DNA from 3 places in the Anaerobutyricum hallii genome. Region 3 is predicted to be linked to each of the others. Evidence: a T-box and tRNA genes for the amino acid it is inferred to sense, from the RefSeq annotation. Region 3 holds a T-box; the other regions hold tRNA genes.
The links. The T-box of region 3 lies ahead of thrS (threonine--tRNA ligase). A T-box ahead of a tRNA ligase gene usually reads a tRNA of that ligase, here a tRNA-Thr.
Positions count from the first base shown of each region.

Region 1: it encodes a tRNA-Thr, which carries the amino acid that the T-box ahead of thrS (threonine--tRNA ligase) is inferred to sense. The anticodon was not compared.
Region 2: it encodes a tRNA-Thr, which carries the amino acid that the T-box ahead of thrS (threonine--tRNA ligase) is inferred to sense. The anticodon was not compared.

Region 1 covers NZ_LT907978.1:637,274-644,912, reverse strand. The annotation lists gene EHLA_RS16010 (hypothetical protein) at 1-6, shown strand, start outside; gene EHLA_RS02880 (hypothetical protein) at 309-878, opposite strand; gene EHLA_RS02875 (hypothetical protein) at 1,089-1,430, opposite strand; gene EHLA_RS02870 (hypothetical protein) at 1,563-2,084, opposite strand; gene EHLA_RS02865 (helix-turn-helix domain-containing protein) at 2,175-2,402, opposite strand; gene EHLA_RS02860 (ketopantoate reductase family protein) at 2,465-3,433, opposite strand; tRNA gene EHLA_RS02855 (tRNA-Thr) at 4,515-4,587, shown strand; gene EHLA_RS02845 (EutP/PduV family microcompartment system protein) at 4,917-5,447, opposite strand; gene EHLA_RS02840 (phosphatase PAP2 family protein) at 5,516-6,199, opposite strand; gene EHLA_RS02835 (putative ABC transporter permease) at 6,392-7,324, opposite strand; gene EHLA_RS02830 (RrF2 family transcriptional regulator) at 7,488-7,639, opposite strand, start outside.
Region 2 covers NZ_LT907978.1:2,039,118-2,046,756, forward strand. The annotation lists gene EHLA_RS09305 (hypothetical protein) at 278-772, opposite strand; gene gltA (NADPH-dependent glutamate synthase) at 1,099-2,496, opposite strand; gene EHLA_RS09315 (sulfide/dihydroorotate dehydrogenase-like FAD/NAD-binding protein) at 2,498-3,331, opposite strand; gene EHLA_RS09320 (glutamine--tRNA ligase/YqeY domain fusion protein) at 3,517-5,190, opposite strand; gene EHLA_RS09325 (cell wall hydrolase) at 5,273-5,941, opposite strand; tRNA gene EHLA_RS09330 (tRNA-Thr) at 6,217-6,289, shown strand; gene EHLA_RS09335 (BglG family transcription antiterminator) at 6,454-7,639, opposite strand, start outside.
Region 3 covers NZ_LT907978.1:3,005,940-3,013,578, reverse strand. The annotation lists gene EHLA_RS13695 (NAD(P)/FAD-dependent oxidoreductase) at 279-1,523, shown strand; T-box leader at 1,570-1,824, shown strand; gene thrS (threonine--tRNA ligase) at 1,968-3,737, shown strand; gene EHLA_RS13685 (sensor domain-containing diguanylate cyclase) at 3,948-5,417, shown strand; gene EHLA_RS13680 (TetR/AcrR family transcriptional regulator) at 5,592-6,149, shown strand; gene EHLA_RS13675 (transporter substrate-binding domain-containing protein) at 6,488-7,345, shown strand; gene EHLA_RS13670 (amino acid ABC transporter permease) at 7,367-7,639, shown strand, end outside.

The DNA.
Region 1 (7,639 bases), 2.4 Mb from region 3:
AAATGATCTGCTAAAGAAGCCCAAGTTGCCATGTTCCTGAAACAATTAGGAATCAAATATAGTAAACTCACCAAAGATGAATTTGTCACTTTGATGGGCATTCTTCGTAAATCCGATATGCTGAAATCCCCCGGGAGCAAACGTGGCAAAGGTAACCAAAAGAAACGATAGCAACAAAAAACAGGTCCGGACGCACTGAGGCTAATCAGTGTATCTGAACCTGTCTTTTCTATGGTCTTTCCGATGAATAGCTAGACTGGCTTTTCATTGAGATTTCTTATGCTTTTTTCGTTGACATTTAATACTGTTCAATGTATCATATAATCAAGAAATGGGTTTGTTACCGTACAGCTATTGCTCAAGCGGGGTGCTCGTTTCTTTTTTATGTTCACCATGTCATACAGATATAAATTTCCGTCTGCAGCATGTCGTATCAACATTTCTATCCTGAATATATTAAATCGTTCAAGATCTCCAGTATCATTGTTATATACTGGGAGTGCAAACCTTGTCGTAAACCTATACCAGCCAAATTTTGCATCAACATTATGCTTTCCTTTAAAGTTTTCCTGCCATCGTCTATTCGTAGCACATTGAAGAAGCATAGGAATTCCTTGGGTAGCATTAGCCTTTGCTTTCGCATTCGCTCCATATAATCTTTTGGTATCTCCAGATCCTTTTAATTCTCCTGGAAAATCTGAACCAATATAGACTTGATCCGAGGTTTCGACTACTTCATAGCAATCTCCTATGTATTCTTTTAAATACTGCTCAACTTCTTCCCAATTGATATTCCTCTTTCCTTTAAAACGAATATCACTGATTACAACAATTTTCTTTCCATCCAAATCTGATATTACGCTTATTTTCTTATCCACTAAATAGCCTCCTTTCCAACCTGATGCATTGTGTTATGCTTATGATAAAAAAATATATAAAGAATACTATGATACCTGATAATCCTTCCTTGAACTAATTCTTGGACTAGAAATCATCTTATCTTGAACTAAATATAATTTTTTCTCGTTTCTTTTTTATACACTATTTCATTAGCTTTCATCAAGTACAATTATATCTCATCTGCTTTATCAAATCATATGCAAAATCCAATATTCTTCCTCTGAAGAATTCCCAATCATTTCAATAGACTCCTCACAAAAATGGTTTAGATTTAAATAATAGTCTTCCCTCTCACTACTAAAATCTAACTGTGCAGTATCTAATTCTACCATCTCATCTTCATCAAATATCAACTTTCTCACATAAATATAATCATCAAAGCCTCTTGTAATATCTTCCTTTAAAAGATTTTCTCCAGTTCCAAACTTTGCAGAAATAAATACCTCACTGACTGGAAGATAGAGTAAAACACCTTTTTCATCCGATGGATTCTCTATCCACTTTTTCTTAAATGCACCAATATTATTCATTATACTTCCTCATCCTAATTCTTACGCAACTATTACTCAAGCAGAATACTGACTTTTTATTTTTCTTGCATATATTGTTTTTATGATGTATTATATAAACAAGAAATGGGTTTTGTGTCGTGTACGATTTTATTATTCAAGCGAGTTGCTCATTTCTTTTTTTATGTCTATAATATCATATAAATATTTTTTTCTGTCTTCTGAATGTCTAATAATCATCGAAGCATGAAAAACATTATATCTTTCAATCTCCTCCTGTTCATTATATACAGGAAGAGCAAATCTTGAATCATATCTATACCAACCATATTTAGCATTACGATTATGCTTTTCTTTATGATTTTCTCTATAGCTCCCACCTTGTGCTGTTTCCAATAATTCTGGAATCCCCTGTGCTGCATTTGCCTTAGCTTTTGCAACCGTACCTTTTAATTTATATGTATATTTTGATCCAGTATATTCACTAGGCAAATCATTCCCTATATATATCATTTCATTATTGGCTACAATATTATAGAACTCTCCTACATAATTTTTCAGATACTCCTTAACCTCATTCCAATTCACCGCTCGTTTCCCTTTAAATTTAATATCATGGATAAAAACTATCTTTTTCCCATCCAAATCTTCAATTACACTTACTTTTCGATTCATAATACTATACCACCATTCGTCTTCAAATTATAACATTAAGCTCAAACAATTATAACGCATTGCGTTAATTAAGTGGTAAAAAAATAAGTCTTACGACTTATCTTTTTTCACCATTCCCTCCATCTTTGCTCGATATTTAATCAAACGTAACAGATAGTCTGGCAATTGGCGTTTTTCTGCTTCCCAGTCCTGAACCGTACGATATGGTATTCCATAGTAATCACTGAATTCTCTGCGGTTCATTCCCATTTTTTCTCGCAGTTCTTTTATTTCTCTTCCTCTACCCACAACCTCTCTCCATTCAATCACAAAACGCATTGCGTTAATTAATAATACTGTATATATTCCAATCTGTCAACTAAGCTATGTCATTTTCTATACTATTTCACCTCCATCTCCCGAAACTTTTCTGCCGCTCTCTCATACGCTGACACTTCTACCCCATACTTTTTGGCCATCCGTACAACCTCATATACCAGCCCATCAATTTCCGACTGTTTTCCTTCTATAACATCTCTTTGCATAGATGTTGTTGCCTCTTCTGGCAAATTAGAAAGGATTTTTAAGTTACGTTCTACAAGGTCTTCTTCAAAAGTGATTCCCATTGCGTTAGCTAGTGTAACAATTTCTCGAATTAATGTCTTAAAAAGTTCCCTGGCTTCTCCTTCTCGTTGGAAATCTCCTGCAATAGCGTGTAAATAAAGTCCTGCGGTTCCGATTGGAGACACATAGGAAAACTTAGTCAAGGCATCCCGTTTTATGTTATCTGATAAAATACCATCAATTCCACTGTCTTTAAAATCTTGTGCAATCTTTTTCAATAATCTTTCTGCTTTATATTCACCATCCAACTGTCCATTTAATTTCTTCAAATCTTCCTTTTCCCTTACACCGAAAAATACTCTTAATATTTCTCCATGCTGCAATAATACTCCTGCCTGTTTAATATTAGCAGAAACGTAGATGCATCCATCCGTCACAAGAACCTTTGGAAGTTTCTCCTGAAGATACGCACCTGTTCCATAAACATTTAATACTGGAACAACTATCGTATTTTTATGGGAAATGTTTTGAATAAATGGAATGCAGGAATCGAGAGAATATTTTTTAACACAAACGAGAATTACATCTGCTTTTTCTCCTTTTGCCTCATAAGATTCCATACTTTCTGCACCGACAGGTATGCTTTCCGTTTCGTTTATCCACATTTTTTCAACAGAAAGTCCCTGCTTTTGCATAGCTTCTAAATGTGCATTTCTTGCGATAAGTGTTACATCTTTTCCTGCCTTTGTCATGTAGAATCCAAGTATTCCTCCTGTTCCACCTGCTCCGATGATTATGTATTTCATGACTTGTCCTTCTTTCTTAAAATATACTATACTCTATAATACACTATTTTACTATTTAATTCATTGAGAGAAAACAGACGAAAATAAAAAGAATAGACCATAACAAATGTAAAGATATCACTGCGTAAAAAATGCCTGTTCGGCATTTTTACTTGCTCTCACATTACATTTGTTATGGTCTATTCTTTTTATTTTTCTGTGTTTTGGCTCCAGAAGGAATGAATGCAATAGTTTTTAGGAGAAATTAAGGGGGAGAGGTCAGAAGTCTACTGCTACCCAGAAAGTATGCCTGCCGGCATTTTTACTTGCTCTCGCATTACATTTTCTATAGTCTATTATTTTTATTTTCTGTGTATTGTACCCCATGGAATAAATGTAATAGTCTTTGGAAAAGAGATGGGGAAGGGGTCAGAAAGTTATGACTTATTCTGATACTGTCTCCGCGATGCTGTCAATGCTGATAAGATAATATCGTCAGCTATCATTGTATACGATAAATTCACTACTATATTGTGGCAATATATCATTTTTCTCTTCTGGATGGTGTACCTTTCGAGCAAGCAGGAGTCTTCTGATTTCTCCCCTTCTCTCCCCAAAGACTATTACGTTCATTCCTCCTGGAACCAAAACACAGAAAAAAGAAACAATGTCATATCCCAGATGCGGCTTCGGAGCGTGTTTTAGATGCGGATGAGCATCTTAAACACAGCGACTACAGAGTAGATGGGATATGACATTGTTTCTTTTTTTCGTCTGTTTTCTCCTAATGAATCTGACGATACATCTTCCGAGCAAACAGAAGTCTTCTGACCTCTCCCCCTTCTCTCCCCAAAGACTATTACATTCATTCCTTCTGGAGCCAACACACAGAAAAAAGAAATAATACCATATCCCAGATGCGGCTTCGGAGCGTGTTTATGATGCAGATGAGCATTTTAAACACAGCGACTACAGAGCAGATGGGATATGGTATTATTTCTTTTTTCGTCTGTTTCCCCTAAGAAATCAAATAGTAAATTAATATTTTTTTATTGCTTTTTTTCTAAAAGTATAGTAAAATGATTAGGTCAGTTTTTGACAAGCTTCCTTGGCTCAGTTGGTAGAGCGACGCATTCGTAATGCGTAGGTCGCCGGTTCAAGTCCGGCAGGGAGCTTTTTTTATTTTCCAGAAACTTTTCCTGGAATTTTTTTACAAACTATAATTAAAATAAGAATTATAATCAAAATAAGAAAACCAGAAGCTTTAATTAAAATTCATAAAAAAAGCAATCTATGCGTTATAAAGCACATGAATATGAGTTTTTTAATTCGCCCAAAAACAGAAAAACAGAAAAGCAGAAATTTACTATAAAAGAAAATGTGATGTCGGAGCAAGTAAAAATGCCAGTCAGGCATTTTCTGCGCCGCGATTATCTTCACATTTTCTTTTATAGTAAATTTCTGCTTTTCGTCTGTTTTCGTTTGTTTATAAATCATACATGAATTATACGATTACGCCGTTAAGATTAAGCTGTTGATCGCTTTCTCCTTTTCCATAGCCAAGATGGTCGTACTGTGCCTTGACTTCTTCCCATGGAAGCTTATCATGTTCCTCTTTCAGATAGGAAATTATATCTGCGATACCTTCGCCTGTAAATGAGCTTGTCATAAAGATTTTCTTACAACCGGCAAGTCTTAGCCAGTCAGCGGCCTGCTCTGGGTTCGCTGCCCAATGGTCACACTTCGTTACGATTCCAACTACTTCTCTATTAGATTGCGCTGTTACGTTTGGCGGATATAGGGAAAACGGTTCTGTTGCGCTGATCAAAAGACCTACTACGTCTGCTTCTGCACTATATACAGCGAGGGAACCGGCAAGTTCCTTTGTTTCGGCATATTCACCCGGTGTGTCTATAATCACATCATAGTGATTAATATACTGTGTTTTATGATAAACAATCTTCTTGCCTTTCATCGCCTGTGTGAGTGTTGTTTTCCCCGCCTCACTTCTTCCAATAAATATTATCTTTCGCATGTCTACACTTCCTCATCTGCAACATTTTGTTATATCTATTCTATCACATCAACCAATGCAGGAAAAGGTCAAAATTTGGAGAATTCTTTGCGTTTTCTGCGAAATTTTAGTTCTTCTAATCCTTCTTTTATCTTTTCTGTTCTTTCATTATAAATAATATCATAACTTACATAAGATAAAATCAATGCAGTAAGTACATCCACAACGGAATGCTGTTTTAAAAACATGGTGGACAGGATAATAGAAGTAGTCATAAAAAAAGCCGCTCCTCTTATCACTTTCTTTTCTTTCAGATACGGACTGTTTTTTACGGCAAAATACACTGCCATCGAGTTAAACACATGAATGCTCGGAAGTACATTTGTCGGCGTATCCATCGAGTAGATCTTTCTGGTAAGCTGTATAAAGATATTGTCTCTTGTAAATGTGTCTGGCCGAAGTTCTAAGCCATTCGGATATACATAAGAAACAATAATAAATATCGTCATTCCAATCATGCCAAAATACATTAACTTACAAAAGGATTCCTTTTCCTGGAAGAAAAAGTAAATACCTGCTATTGCAATATACGCAAACCATAAAAGATACGGTATGATAAATACTTCTATAAAGGGAATATACCGATCAATCGCACAGTCAATAATATGTAATTGATCCGGCACTCTTTTTTCTAAATAGGAAAATGCCGCTAAATAAAACGGAAAGTATAGCAGGAGTAAACCATGCTTATAATTCTTTAATTTTTCTGTCATAATATCACCTTTTTGCCCGATTGCTATATATTCAGGAATGTCCTGACATTTTTGCTGCGAGATGCGCGTCATGATGTATAAACTGTATAAATAATACAGATGCCTGCACAATTTATTATCTTAAAAATGTAACGCAACTTTCTTAATAAGTCAATGTATTTTCCCACTCTTCACAATATCTTAAAAAAATTGTTATTTTTTCCCTTTTCTTTTTTCTTCAAAATCCGCTAAGTATCCTTTTAACTGATTAAAGGCATCCGTATACTTTGGAGAGACCATAGTAGGGTTTCCTTTAATAAGCATTCGGACATTGCCGGTTCCCTTTCTTTTCAGGCGGAAATTACGTTCTTTTAACTTTCCGATTCTTTCTTTCATATCAAGCATTTCGAGTTTCTGATGTTCTGGAAGCCTTGGAAGCTCTGCCATTTCTCTCATCTTAGCCAGACGCAGTTCTATTTCTTTTCCTATTTCATCCATACGCTCTACTGCCGGATGGTTCTTAACATATTCTCTCCACTCCTGATCAAGAACAGCGATAACAACATCTGCTCTCTTTCTTAATATAACCACTTCTTTTCGTACATTTTCCATTCCAACAAGAATATTTCTAAGATCAATTGCATCACGTACAGAAATACACAGATCGACCGCAAGACCTGCACTTACTACCCACACAAAGATTTCATCTGTCATCTTTGGCACGACGGCAAGCACGTGTAAGATTGCCGGATGGAATACTTCGTTCATCAATATCGTCAAAAATCCCCAGGCAACCGAAGAGGACAGACAGATATATCCTTTGTAATTAAACTTTTGGTTGGAATAATCCCAGTATCTTACTTTAAGCAATGCTTCCATTGCTGCTCCGGTTACCAGCTCCAGCAGCGTTGCACCCACCACACCTGCAAAATAGGTGAGTATCAGATTATCTTTAAATGGTTCTGACACAAAGAGCATCATCACTGCTCCACTTCCGTAAATAGGTAAAAACGGTCCATGGAGAAATCCTCTGTTTACCCACTGTTTTTTTCTAAATGATACATAGCAGGATTCAAAAATCCACCCAAGAAAACAATACACATAAAAATATAAAAGCCACTGTTGTGTTGTATACTGTCCTATCATTTTATCCTTCCCTTCCAAAATACAAAAATGTCAATTTCAAGAACACCTCGATATTCTTCGTCAGATTCCTGCTTACTTTCCTGTTTTGTAAAAACTCATTCTGTTCTTCTTTATAGAAAAAAGCTTCTGAAATCATACTCTTCTATAATTCCAGAAGCTTTTTTTAAATCACATAATCATTTCCATTCTTCGCATAATGCCATTCAATCAAATCAGCTAATGTCGTATGGTCAAGCACCCCGCTGATTGCCTCGTTCAGCTTTCTCCAGAGAGGAATCGTTATGCATTCTTCCATTCTTTCGCAAACTTCACTTC
Region 2 (7,639 bases), 970 kb from region 3:
GTCAACGTGGCAAATAAAACAGTTTTTTATAAAATTCCGGCTTAAATGTTATACAATTTCACGTATTGCAAAAAATAGACGAAAAATCTGACTTTTTAAATTTTAAAAAATAGATGAACCACCAAATCCTGTAATATATAAAAATGCTTCGTTTCACTGCATCCAAACCGCTCAATCGCAGCTTGGCCTTGCTCAAAGGCACATTTTTATATATGACAGGATTCGGTGGTTCTGTTTATTCTCAAACCTTCAAAATAAGACTTCTCGTTCTTTTTTATTATTTGGTTTTACGAATAGAAATCGTTTGCAGATATTTTGCCCTCTTAATATCCGCTTCTATTTCTTCCTTCATTTCTTCGTATGTTCCTTCTTCTTTTGCTTCAGAAATCATTTCTTTAATTTCTTCGTCCGTCATGCTAAACGAATATGCCAGGCCAATTCTTTTTGCCTCATATGTTCCCAATTCATCTTCGGCAGGGCTTTGATTCAATCTTACAATCAATTCTATAACAACATCTTTCATCTCAGAAAAAATATTAGTACCATTTAACATCACAACATGACTATGTTCTTCATCGTTTCTAATTTCTATTTCATCGATACAATTATTCGAATCTACATGTACTAAAAGTGATGACTCGTAAAAATAGTAATTATCTTCGTACTTATCAACTTCACCCACAGCTTTCACAACAGACGAAATACTATTTCCAAACATAATCTCTATACCATCACATTGAATACCCTTACCCACTTCAATCTGTACTTCCATTTTTTAAATATCTCCCGTTCAATATATTTTTATAGACATAATATTCCATCTTGTTTGCAAAAGCAAGCTCACATCATTTTCTTCTGAAAAATCCCCCAATCCATCAGATAAACAATACATAAAATTTTTTATTGAGAAGTTTAAGGTTTTTCCGCTAATTTGTAGTTTTTAAAATGAACAGAACCTCCGGAATTTATAGTATGTAAAAATGCGCCTTAGAGCAAGCTCTTAATGCGGGTGAGCATTAAGAGTGCAGTGATACGAAGCATTTTACATACTATAAATTTCGGAGGTTCGTCCGTCTTATTCAAACTGGTAAATCAGAATTATTTACTTGACAATTTCTCATCAATTGCAGCGGCAGCTTTCTTTCCAGCTCCCATAGCAAGGATTACTGTAGCAGCTCCTGTTACAGTGTCTCCACCAGCGTAAACGTTCTCTTTGGAAGATTCCATTGTTTCTTCGTTTACGATGATTCCACCCCACTTCTGGCACTCAAGACCTGGTGTTGTGTGACGGATTAATGGGTTAGGGCTCTGGCCGATCGCAACGATTACTGTCTCAACATCAAGGATGTAGTTAGAGCCTTCAACCGGTACAGGACGTCTTCTTCCAGATGCATCTGGCTCGCCGAGTTCCTGTTTGATGATCTCCATTCCTTTTACCCAGCCGTTATCATCACCAACGATCGCAGCAGGGTTATTTAAGAACTTAAAGATGATTCCTTCTTCTTTTGCGTGATGAAGCTCTTCTAAACGGGCAGGAGCTTCTTCTTCGCTACGACGGTATACGATATAAACTTCTTCTGCACCAAGACGTTTTGCTGTTCTTGCTGCATCCATAGCTACGTTACCAGCACCTACTACGGCAACTCTCTTTCCAACCTTTACTGGTGTTGGAACTTCTGGGAACTTGTAACCTTTCATAAGGTTTACACGAGTAAGGAACTCATTAGCGGAGTATACTCCAAGTAAGTTCTCTCCCGGAATATTTAAGAATCTTGGCAGACCTGCACCGCTTCCTACGAATACTGCCTCGTAACCGTCTTCCATCAGTTCATCGATTGTCACAGAACGTCCAACGATTACGTTTGTCTCGATATCTACACCAAGATCTTCTACGCTCTTGATCTCTCTTGCAACTAAGGCTTTAGGCAGACGGAATTCAGGAATACCGTAGCTTAAAACACCACCGGCTTTATGTAAAGCTTCAAATACTGTTACATCGTAACCTTTCTTAATCAGCTCGCCTGCACAGGTGATTCCGGATGGACCAGAACCTACTACAGCAACCTTCTTACCGTTCTTTTTAATCTCTGCCTTTACTGGTGCAGCATGTTCCATATGATAATCTGCAACGAAACGCTCCATACGTCCGATGGCTACCGGCTGTCCCTTGATACCACGCACACATTTACCTTCACACTGGTTCTCCTGTGGGCATACACGTCCACAGATTGCAGGAAGTGCATTTTCACTTGTGATGATCTCATAAGCAGCTTCAAAGTCTCCTTCTGCTACTTTCTCGATAAATCCTGGAATTGGTACATTTACCGGACATCCGCCTACACAAGGTTTATTCTTACAGTTTAAACATCTTGTTGCTTCTTCCATCGCCATCTCAGCAGTATAACCAAGAGCAACCTCATCAAAGTTTTTATTTCTTACGTCTGGTGCCTGTTCCGGCATTGGAACCTTTGTCAGACTCATATTCTTCTTTGCCATCTTATGCTTCTCCTCCCAGTGCCATCATCTTACATTCGTGTTCTTCTTCTTTAAACATTCCCTGACGCTTCATACATTCATCAAAGTCTACAAGGAATCCGTCAAAGTCCGGTCCGTCTACACAGGCAAACTTTGTCTCTCCGCCGATCGTAACACGACATCCACCGCACATTCCTGTTCCGTCAATCATGATCGGGTTCAAAGATACCATTGTATGAAGATCAGCAGGTTTTGTAACATTCACAACATTCTTCATCATGATCAGTGGTCCGATAGCGATACACTCATCATAAACTTCTCCTTTATCTAAAAGATCCTGAAGAACCGTTGTAACAAATCCCTTTGTTCCTTCACTTCCGTCATCTGTTGCTATATAAACATTCTCACAAAATTCGCGGAACTTATCAGCCCATAAAACGTACTCTTTGCTCTTACCACCAATGATAACATCTACTTTTGTTCCGTTCTCAGCCAACTTACGAAGCTGTGGATACAGAGGGGCAGCTCCAACACCACCGGCAACACCGATGACTTTGTTCTCTCTCTTTTCAAGAGATGCAGGTACTCCGAGAGGACCTACAAAGTCTGCCAGATACTCGCCTTCTTTCTTCTGGCTTAATAGAGTTGTTGAATATCCTAAAATCTGATAGATAATAGTAACAGTCTCTTTTTCTCTGTCATAATCTGCGATAGTAAGTGGTACTCTCTCACCATCTTCATCCACACGAAGAATGATGAACTGTCCAGGCTCACATTTACGTGCTACGAAAGGAGCATGGATTTCCATCAGTTCTACAACGCTGTTGAGCGTTTCTTTTTTTACGATTTTGTACATACGGTTACACCTCACTCATAATCTCGCCAATCTAAGTAACTAAATTTTAGCGTGCCTTTATTATTACATGAACAAGAAAAAAACTCAAGTAAAAACCGCAGAAAATGAGTCTTTCTGCGGTTTTCTGCTTTTATCCTGTCATAAATATAACGATAAGTTCATAACAAATCCCGAGAGCTTACACCTTATTTTTTGGGTTTATAAGAGCTCTTCAGAGAAACAACTCGGTTAAATACCAAATGATCCTCTGTACTGTCTTTTGCATCACAGCAGAAATATCCCTGTCTTACAAACTGGAAACTATCATAAGCCTTGCTATCTTTCAGACCAGCTTCTAACTTACATTCCGGAAGAATCGTCAGAGAATTTGGATTTAAATTAAGACTTCCATCCTCATTGTAAACACCCTTCTCTTCATCCACAATGTTCTCATATAAACGAACTTCTGCATCTACACATTCATCTGCACATACCCAGTGAATCGTTCCTTTTACTTTACGTCCGGTAAATCCGCTTCCGCTCTTTGTTTCCGGATCATACGTACAGTGGATTTCTGTCACTTTGCCGTTCTCATCTGTAATGTAATCTGTACATTTTACAAAATAAGCATTCATAAGACGAACTTCATTGCCCGGATACATACGGAAATATTTCTTTGGAGGGTCAATCATAAAATCATCTCTTTCGATATAAAGTTCACGACCAAAGGCAACTTTACGACTTCCCAACTCCTCATTCTCTTTATTATTCTCTACATCCAGGTACTCAATCTGTCCTTCCGGATAGTTTGTAATAACAACCTTTACAGGATCAAGAACTGCCATCACACGAGACTTCTTAAGTTTTAAATCATCACGAATACAAAATTCTAACATCGCATAATCTACAGAACTCTGTGCTTTAGAAACACCTGCAAGCTCAATAAAAGTACGGATAGCATCCGGGGTAAAACCTCTTCTTCTAAGAGCTGCGATGGATACGAGACGTGGATCATCCCATCCATCTACGACACCATCTTCTACTAACTTTTTAATGTAGCGCTTTCCGGTAATTACATTGGTCAAATACATTTTTGCAAATTCAATCTGTCTTGGAGGCTGTTCGAAACCAACTTCTTTTACAACCCAGTCGTAAAGAGGTCTGTGGTCTTCAAATTCCAGCGTACAGATAGAATGTGTTACACCCTCGATTGCATCTTCAATTGGATGTGCAAAATCATACATTGGATAAATACACCATTTATCTCCTGTATTATGATGTGTCATATGTGCAACGCGGTAGAGAATCGGATCTCTCATGTTAATATTACCGGCAGCCATATCAATCTTTGCTCGAAGTACTTTCTCTCCATCTGCAAATTCACCATTCTTCATCTTTTCAAAAAGTTCAAGATTCTCTTCTACAGAACGGTTACGATATGGGCTTTCTTTCCCAGGTTCTTTTAATGTTCCTCTGTATTCACGAATTTCTTCTGCGGACAGATCACAGACATATGCTTTTCCTTTCTTAATCAAAGAAACGGCTGCCTCATACATCTGATCAAAGTAGTTGGATGCAAAAAACAGTCTGTCTTCATAATCTGCCCCTAACCACTGCACATCTTTCTTAATAGATTCTACGAATTCCATTCTTTCTTTTGTAGGATTCGTATCATCAAAACGCAGATTAAACTTGCCATGATACTTCTGTGCCAGCCCATAGTTTAATAAAATAGACTTTGCATGTCCGATATGAAGATATCCGTTTGGTTCCGGAGGGAATCTGGTCATGACATGATCATACACACCCTCTTCTAAATCTTTATCAATCGCCATCTCTATAAAATTTTTCGATACTTTTTCTTTTTCTTCCATTCTCATCCTCCTGTAATTCTATAAAGGCTTCGATTCCCTTTAACTGCGTTCTATCATATCATACTTATTTTTCCTGTACAAGTGAAAATCAACGGTCTTCTTCTTTATAGAAGTAAGTATTGTCTCCAATCTGCCCATATTTCTTATAACCTTTCAGCTTTTTATACGAAGAAGCACGAAAATACATGATATAAGAAGGCAGATTTCTTTTTTTGCCGGCAAGCGCATCGTCTACCGCCTGTATACATTCCTGAGATGGCTTTCTGTCTATATATGGATATGTCTCAGTTTTTTTGTCATAATATGCACTAAATTGTGCCTTTTCCCTCACTACATCCATTAAATCATCCGGATATTTGTCAGATTCTAAACGATTTAACATACAGCTAATCACCGCTAACGAACCTTCGTACCCTGTATCACATTCCATAGAAACCACTTTATAAAGAATCTGGCGGTCACCGGCACTGATTTCATTATCATATTTTACCGGAACCGCCATCGTCTCTTTTACTTTTTTCTTATTACTTATTTTATTACTTTTCTCATTACTTTTTTTATGATTCCTCTGCTTTTTTATTTCTGTCTGTTTTTTCTCTTGCTGAAGCTGTAAAAAAGTACGCCCTTCAAAAGAAATCCAGTCGTCCGCTACAAATGGAAAAAGCATCTGTGATGCACTGACATTCTGAAACCAAAAAAGCCACAACACTAACACCAGTAAAATATGCCTGTAATTCCCATGTTTTTTTCTATTCATATTTTTCTCCTGTCTTATTATTTCGCTATCGCGATTTCTAATAATATATGACAAGAAGACAAAAAATATGCATTTTTGATTTTTTGACCTTGGTATCATAAAAGGTATTTTTTCCCTGATTTGATGTCACGAATTACTCCGTATTTTAACCTTTTGACCCTGGTATCATCATATTGTGCCAATAGTACATATTTTTTAAAAATTTAATAAAATTCCGTTGACAAACCGAATAGGGCATGATAGAATCCTTTTTGTCAGGTTTGTATATCTGAATTGCTGATGTAGCTCAGTCGGTAGAGCGTCGCCTTGGTAAGGCGGAGGTCTCGAGTTCAAGTCTCGTCATCAGCTTATATCTATGCTGAAAAAGAAAAAGAGAGTTATCCAATGAATATTATTGGATAATTCTCTTTTTCATTATATATACCAAATGTGAAATGAGATATACCATGTACTATTAGGGAATCCTTGTTATAGTACATGGCTGTTTTTGCAACATTCTCTTAAGCAGACAATTAATTTCTTTTATATAATACCTTCATAAAATCAATATAATTCCCTGAATGCGTAATTTTTTCAATGAGCTCATCATTTTTTACAAGTGACATAATCTCATCATAGACACAGATCAAAAGATTTTCATCTCGAATTTCTTCCGGGAGCGCCAGCAAAAACACAACTTGAATATTGTCATTTTTATATGGCATCGGCTCACGAAATACTCCCACAGATAACACAATGGCATCTCCTGCCTTTTGTACAGCATGAGGAATCGCAATATTGTCAATGATCATACTGGATTTCGATTCTTTTTCCCATACCCGTTCTTTGAAGTCTTCATCAACATATCCATTTTGACAAAGAGTATCCATCATCTGGTCTAAAGCGGAAATATAATCTTTTTGTTCTGAAAGATTAAAAAAGGTATCTTCTTTTAAAATATTAGCCATTACATACCAATTATCATCAAGAATCACCGCATCTGTTCCTTTACAAAACTTCGCCTGGCGAAGCTTGTTTTTCAGTTCATTCTCATCAAAAATCTCATGAATATAAATAACCGGACATTCACATTCTATCATGTGCTCCGTTGTACAGATTACAATATCATACTGATCAAGAATATCACTGACTGCTTCAGACGGTGCCAGTATATCAAGCTGACTGCTGCTGTCAACTACTTTACGAATCTGCACAGCAAATAACTGTGCTGTAACTCTTCCCTTATCGCTGATCACTGCAATCTTTTGCTGCTTTTGATTCAAAGTATTTACTTCAAGGAACACCCCAAAATAAGCTGCCAGATACCCAAGTTCTGCCTGTGTCACTGCAACTTCCGCTTCCTCACCGATTACTCTCGCCGCTATTTCTGACATTTTAAATGCAAGCGGATATTTGTAATGAATGTCTTCAAACATCGGATTATCAATGTGTACATTATAACGAAGCCTGTTTATCATAAACATAATATGATACATAAACTTCTCTGCAAATTCATGAGGATCGATTGAAATATTTAATTCCAGACGAATCCCCTCTACAATCTTTTTCAGTAATGGCTGAATCTTCTCATCGAGTTCTATGCTATACATATTTTTACTGTCTGCAGGTGTACGCATACCAATGATCGGCAGAAAAACAAATATTTTTTCTTCTATTGGAATTTCAATGTAAAATTCTTTTGAAAGATTATCAATTAAC
Region 3 (7,639 bases):
TAAAAAGTAAATTTTAAATTAAACGAATAACGCACAAACAAAATAAACTATATAAACAGTAATTATATTAAAAAAACAGCATGAAAAGAAGAAAAAGAATGTTTAAGAAAAATTAATAACATTCTTTTTCTTTTTAGTTGTATAATAGAAATGTTAAAGGTGGTATAATGGTTAATAATTACAGAAAGAATAGTAGAGAATTCAAGTCGAGCAGCCACTCACCACCTGAAAGAGGTGGGAGTCTTCTCGACTGAGATAAATTTCAGGAGGATAGATCGATGTCAGATTCTATATGGAGGAGTATTGACACAGCAGAAAAATCTGATTATGGAAAGATGGAATGCATGGAAATGACCGATGTAGCGATTGTTGGCGGAGGTTTATGCGGTATACTATGTGCCTGGTTTTTAAAAGATGCAGGAGTAGACTGTATTCTTTTAGATAAAGATCGAATCGCTGAAGGAACAGGGAAAGATGCGATGGCACAGGTAACTTCTCAACATGGTCTGATCTATAGTAAGTTATTAGAACGAGATGGTGAGGAGAAGGCCAGGATGTATTTTCAGGCGAATGAACAGGCAATACAGAAGTATCGGGAACTTTCTGAACAGATTGATTGTGATTTTGAAGAAACGAGTTCTTATGTTTATTCTAAGAATGATAGAGAAAAGATTGAAAAAGAGATTGATGCAGTAGATCGAATTGGCGGGAAGGCAGATTTTTGTGAGACAACAGAATTGCCCTTTGATATATCAGGAGCAGTACGTTTTCCGGGACAGGCCAAGCTAAATCCGGTAAAATTGTTGAATGGTCTTGTAAAAGAACTGGAAAAGCATCAGAATATACATATATATGAAGGTGTAGAGATTGATGACTGGTTCAGGCATGTTATATGGTGTGGAATACACGTTACGGTAGCAGATCATATTATTTGCACAACACATATTCCATTTTATGAGAAGCTTGGCAAGTATAACAGAAAGCTGCATATGGAAGAGTCCTGTATTCTGGCACTGGGGAATGCACAGAAGATGAATGGGATGTATACAGATGAAGCGCAGGGAGGACTCTCTTTTCGAAGTTATGGGGATTTACTTTTAATGACAGGAGGAATGTACAAGCCAGAAAGTGACAGGGAGGCTCATGAATGGGAGAAACTAAGGGAGGCAGCAGCAATGTACTATCCTGAAGCAAAAGAGAAGGCGAGCTGGAAAGTACAGGATTGTTTCAGTTTAGATGGTATACCATATATCGGATCTTATGCTTCTGAAAGAAAAACACCGGGTCTGTATGTGGCAACAGGATTTAATGGTTGGGGAATGACTTCTGCGATGACTGCCGCCATGCTTTTAACGGAAATAATTTTGAAAGATAAGTTTGTAGAAGCGAAAGAGGCTGTCAATTATTCATGGAAAGAAGTGTTTTCTACAGAGCGAAAGATTTTACTTCCACAGTATTTTTCTAATATAAAGGATACGATTTCAGACAGATTTTCATTCAGACCTCAAAAGTATAAAAAATAAAACATTGACAAATATTTTTAATAGTGCTACCATACACTCGAAACAACGAAAAGCGATGAAGGAAAAGAGTAATATATTAGAATTATACAGAGAGAGTAACGAGTGCTGAGAGTTATTTATGAGGAAATATATGAAAACCATTCCTGAGCTGCGATGCGAAAAGAAGTATTTTTTGAGATGGGTAAGACATTTTGGGATATTTCACAAGTGTTGCCGTATGCCCGCGTTAAGGGATAGGATTTAATCATAGAATCTGAAGTGAAATAATAAGGTGGAACCGTGTATTTACTGCACCCTTAGATTATAGTCATATTGTAATCTATGGGTGCTTTTTTAATTTACAGAAAATTACTCCTGACTTTGAAGGCTAATGTCTTAAAATGCCTGGAGCAAATAAAAAAGAAAGGTCCCAGTCAGATTCGTTCTTATTTTGGAGGTAATGAAATGAAAGTTCTGGAAAAAAATGGACAGGTAATCGAAGGTGATTTTGACAACAAAGAGGTAAAGGAAGCATTTTGGCATACAAGCGCTCATGTGCTGGCACAGGCAGTAAAGAGATTATATCCGGATACAAAGTGTGCGATCGGACCAGCAATTGACAACGGATTTTATTATGATTTTGACTTTTCTTTTTCATTTACAGAAGAGAATCTTGCGGCAATTGAAAAAGAGATGAAAAAGATTGTAAAACAGTCCCTTCCACTGGAAGTTTTTGAAGTGAAAAAAGAAGAAGCTCTTTCCTATATGAAAGAAAGACAGGAAGATTATAAGGTGGAGATGATCGAAGAACTTCCTGAAGATGAGACGATTACATTTTATAAGCAGGGAGATTATGAGGAATTTTGTGCGGGTCCTCACGTATCAAACACCTGTGTTATTAAAGCAATTAAGCTTCTTTCTACAGCAGGTGCATATTGGCGTGGTGATGAGAAAAATAAGATGCTTACAAGGATTTATGGAATTTCTTTTCCAAAAGCATCAGAATTGCAGGATTATCTGCATATGCTTGAGGAAGCGAAAAAGAGAGACCATAGAAAGCTTGGAAAAGAACTTGGCTTATTTACAATTATGGAGGAAGGTCCGGGATTTCCATTTTTCTTACCAAAGGGAATGGTATTGAAAAATACATTAATTGATTACTGGAGAAAGATTCATACAAGAGAAGAGTATCAGGAAATCTCTACACCAATTCTTTTAAACAGACAGCTTTGGGAGACATCCGGACACTGGGATCATTACCGGGAAAATATGTACACAACAGTAATTGACGACATGGATTTTGCTGTAAAACCAATGAACTGTCCAGGTGGAATGCTTGTTTATAAGATGGAGCCTCGTTCTTACAAAGAACTTCCACTTCGTCTTGGGGAACTTGGCCTTGTGCACCGTCACGAAAAGTCCGGACAGCTTCATGGACTGATGCGTGTAAGATGCTTTACACAGGACGATGCCCATATCTTTATGACAGAGGCGCAGATTGAAAATGAAATCCAGAAAGTCGTAAAATTGATTGATGAAGTATATAAGAAATTTGGATTTACTTATCATGTAGAATTATCCACTCGTCCAGATGATAGCATGGGAACAGAAGAAGAGTGGGAAGTAGCAACAAATGCATTGGAAAATGCAATCAAAGCCATGAATATTCCTTACGAAGTAAATGAGGGAGACGGCGCATTCTATGGTCCAAAACTTGACTTCCATTTACAGGATTCTATCGGAAGAACATGGCAGTGCGGAACAATCCAGCTTGACTTCCAGCTTCCACAGAGATTTGAGGCAGAATATATTGGAGCAGACGGAGAAAAACATCGTCCAATCATGATTCACCGTGTTGTATTTGGTTCTATTGAGCGATTTATCGGAATCTTAATTGAACATTATGCAGGAAAGTTCCCAACATGGTTAGCACCGGTACAGGCAAAAGTTCTTCCTGTATCCGACAAATTTGCAGAGTATGCTAAGAAAGTTTCTGCGGAGCTGAAGGCAAAAGGGGTTCGTGTTGAAATGGATGACAGGGATGAGAAACTTGGTTACAAGATCAGACAGGCACAGCTTCAGAAGGTACCATATATGCTGATCGTTGGAGAAAAAGAACAGAATGAAGGAACGGTATCTGTTCGAAAGAGAGATGTAGCAGATCAAAATGACAGTCCGGAATTAGGTGCAATGTCTGTAGAAGAATTTGCCGAGATCATCGAAAAAGAAATTTAAATAGAGCGAATAAACAGCAAAAAGAATTCCAGCTTATAATCTTTATTATAAGCTGGAATTTTTTTGTCTGTTTCCATTAATGAATTAAATTGAGAAGTTGTTAACAAATGTAAAAAACAAATGACAATGAGAAAGGATTATGGTATGATAAAAAATACAATAATAGTTTACATTGTACTATCATTAGAATTCTATAAGGAGGGGAACAGCATGGGGAAAAAAGGAATGGAGCAGAATGAAGTAAGAAAATATTTGCTGATTATAGGTACCTTTCTTATTTTTATGATAGGTTGTCTTTTGTTTTTTTTATCCTGGCTTCAGAAGGATGTGGAAATAAATAGTCAGAAGAATGTTGCTACGAATGTGGAAAGGCAAAGTTATCATTTAAACTCGATTATAGATATTCAATTTAGTTATCTATCCGGTATGGCTACTTATGTAGGGGAAAGAGAGAATATATTTTCAGGAGAAAATAAGAGACTGATTCAGAGTATTGTAAAAGAACAGGATTTAGATCTCCTTGCACTTATTGATGCAGATGGGAATGCCTGTTACAGTAATGGAGCAAAAAAGTTGGTGAAAACCAGAAAGTACTTTAAAGAAGCGATGGAAGGAAAGCGAGTAATGAGTTCTCCTGTGGAAAGTATGGTCGATGGAAAAACGAAGGTAATACTTGCAGTACCTATTTACAAAGAGGGAGAAGTCATAGGGGTTCTGGGGGCTTCTTATAACGTTGGCGCATTAAATCAGATGCTATTTAACGATATTTATGATGGAGTAGGTTTTTCTATGATCATAGACTCTTCCGGAAGAATTATTTCCTGTGATAGTGGAAAGGCGTATCGAAATATCAATATTAGCGATAATGTATATGATTTTTATGTAACAAATAAAGAAGTTTCTAAAAAGGATATGGCAGAGACAAAAAGAAATATAAAGAACCAGAAAGCTGGAATTCTTGTACTTAAGGAGGGGAAAAAAGTAAGGTATCTTGCCTATGATACACTTGGAATTAATGACTGGATGCTTTGTTATGTGGTTCCTCAGAGTAAAGCACAGGAAGATTATCAGTTTGTTCAAGACAGACAAGTTATTTTGGTTTTTGTTATAGGTGGAGGAATGATTGCATTTCTGCTCATTATCTTATACAGAGAGTCTCAGAAGCAAAAATATATGAAGGAACTTGCAAGTATTGATGGTCTGACGCAGCTTTATAATAAGGTTGGGACGGAGAATTTAGTTACAGAATGGCTTGATAGTAAAGAGAGTAAATCCGGAGGGGTTCTGCTTATGCTGGATGTTGATCATTTTAAGCAGATTAATGATAATTTTGGACATGCGGTAGGCGACAGAGTTTTATATAAAGTGGGGCATCTTTTAAAAAGTTCTTTTAGAGAGAATGATATCATAGGAAGAGTAGGCGGCGATGAATTCCTCATATTTATGAAAGGTGTAACTTCCGAAGAGTTTGTGACTCATCGAATGGAAAGTCTCATACAGTATTTTCATGAACTTCCAGTAGCGGAAATAAAAGATCATAGGTTAACCTGCAGTATCGGAGTAGCTTTTATGCCAAAAGATGGTATAACATTTAACAGCTTGTATCGAAATGCAGACGAGGCACTGTACAGGACAAAAAGAAACAATCGTGATGGATTTAGTATCTATCATAAAGTATAAAAATAAAGAATATATGTACTTTACACAAATTCAAAGAAACAATCTATAGATTTTTTGGAATTTTTAATGGAATAAAGAAAGAATCTATGATATTATGTTGCATGTAGTGCGTAATGAGCGTGGCAGCATGTAAGGTGACAAAATTTGATAAATTTAAGGAAGGAAGTGCACAGAATGCCCCCTTTTGCCAAAAGAGAAATTAAAAATTCTTTTATAAAGTTACTAACAGAAAGACCGATTTCCCAGATTACAGTGAAAGATATTGTAGAGGACTGTGGTGTGAATCGAAATTCATTTTATTATCATTTTCAGGATATCCCTTCTTTATTAGAAGAGATTATTGTGGAGATGACAGCGAAGGTGATAGAGAATTTGCCGGAGGAATCTACTTTTGAAGAGAAAGTCACTGCAGCCTTGAAAGAAATCAATTTAAATAAGAGAATGATTTATCATATTTATGGTTCATCTAACAGAGAATTTTATGAGAAACAGCTCATGAAGATTTGTGAGCATGTGACACGTACTTATATTCGTTCCAGGGAGTATTCGGAAAGAGTAGATTCAAAGGATTTGGAATTTGTGATAAGTTATTTAAAATGTGAGTTGTTTGGCCAGCTTATTGACTGGCTTAATCACGATATGTCATATGATATTGTGGAACATTCTCGTATACTTTGCCGAATGTTTGCAGGAAGTATGCGTATGGTATGTCAAAAATATAAAATAATATAAATTAATATGAAGAGATTTGCAAAGAGTAATTGCAATCTTAAAAATAACATGCTACAATGTACTATATTTCGAGAAATACGATGAGGTAAGAGAATAGCAGAGAAGATTTCGAGGGAGAAGTCCATCTGGGCTTCTCTGTTTTTATGTAATCGGAGAAGGAGTATACAAAGCTTATAATAATGGGGCATGAAAGATATCTTCGGATGAGTTGCAAATTAATCGTAAATCATAAGATGATTTCGTGTGTATACTATACAGCAGCGATGCATTTTCTCTACTTTCTTAGTTCGGAAGTGTTTTTCCCAACAATACAAATTATATAGAGAGGAAGAAGTATTATGAAGAAAAAGATCATTAGTATGTTTTTAGCAGCAGCAATGGTATTAAGTCTTGCTGCTTGCGGAAGTTCAAACACAGCAAAGTCAGAAGGTTCTACTGATGCAGGAAAAAAGACTTTAAAAGTAGCAATGGAGTGTGGATACGCACCATATAACTGGACACAGTCTGATGATTCTAACGGAGCAGTTCCTATTAAAGACAGTTCTGACTATGCGTATGGTTATGATGTTATGATGGCAAAGAAGATTGCCGATGAATTAGGATATGACTTACAGATTGTAAAGCTTGACTGGGATTCCTTAATTCCTGCTGTACAGTCCGGACAGGTTGACTGCGTTATCGCTGGTCAGTCCATCACATCAGAAAGACTGCAGATGGCAGACTTTACAGAACCATATTATTATGCATCCATCGTTACACTTGTAAAGAAGGGAAGCAAGTATGAGAATGCAAAGGGTGTGGCAGACCTTGCAGGTGCTACATGTACTTCTCAGCTTGGAACAATCTGGTATGATAAGTGCCTTCCACAGATTAAAGATGCCAACATTCAGGCAGCACAGGAATCTGCACCAGCTATGTTAGTTGCATTAAACAGTGGAAGAACAGACGTTGTTGTAACAGATATGCCTACAGGAAAGGCAGCATTAGTTGCTTACCCTGACTTTAAATTACTTGACTTCTCAGGAAGTGACGATAATTTTAAAGTATCTGATGAAGACATCAACATTGGTATTTCTGTAAAGAAGGGTAATACAGAATTAGTTGACAGCATCAATAGTGTTCTTTCTAAGATGACAAAAGATGACTACAACAAGATGATGGATGAGGCTATTTCTGTACAGCCTTTATCTAAATAGTAGTCTGGAGGAGAATAGGTCATGAATTTGGCTGATATGAATTTTGGGCAGAGAATTGCTTATCTGCTGCAGCAGTATGGAACATCTTATTTAAAAGGTGCAGGTACTACATTAGTTATAGCAATTATTGCTACAATAATCGGATGTATTATTGGTTTGGCAATTGGTATTGTGCAGACAATACCGGAAGATAAGAAGAGAGACAGTCTGCCAAAAAGAATTATTTTAAAGCTTGTAAAAATTATTTTAAAAATTTATGTAGAAGTATTTCGTGGAACACCTATGATTGTACAG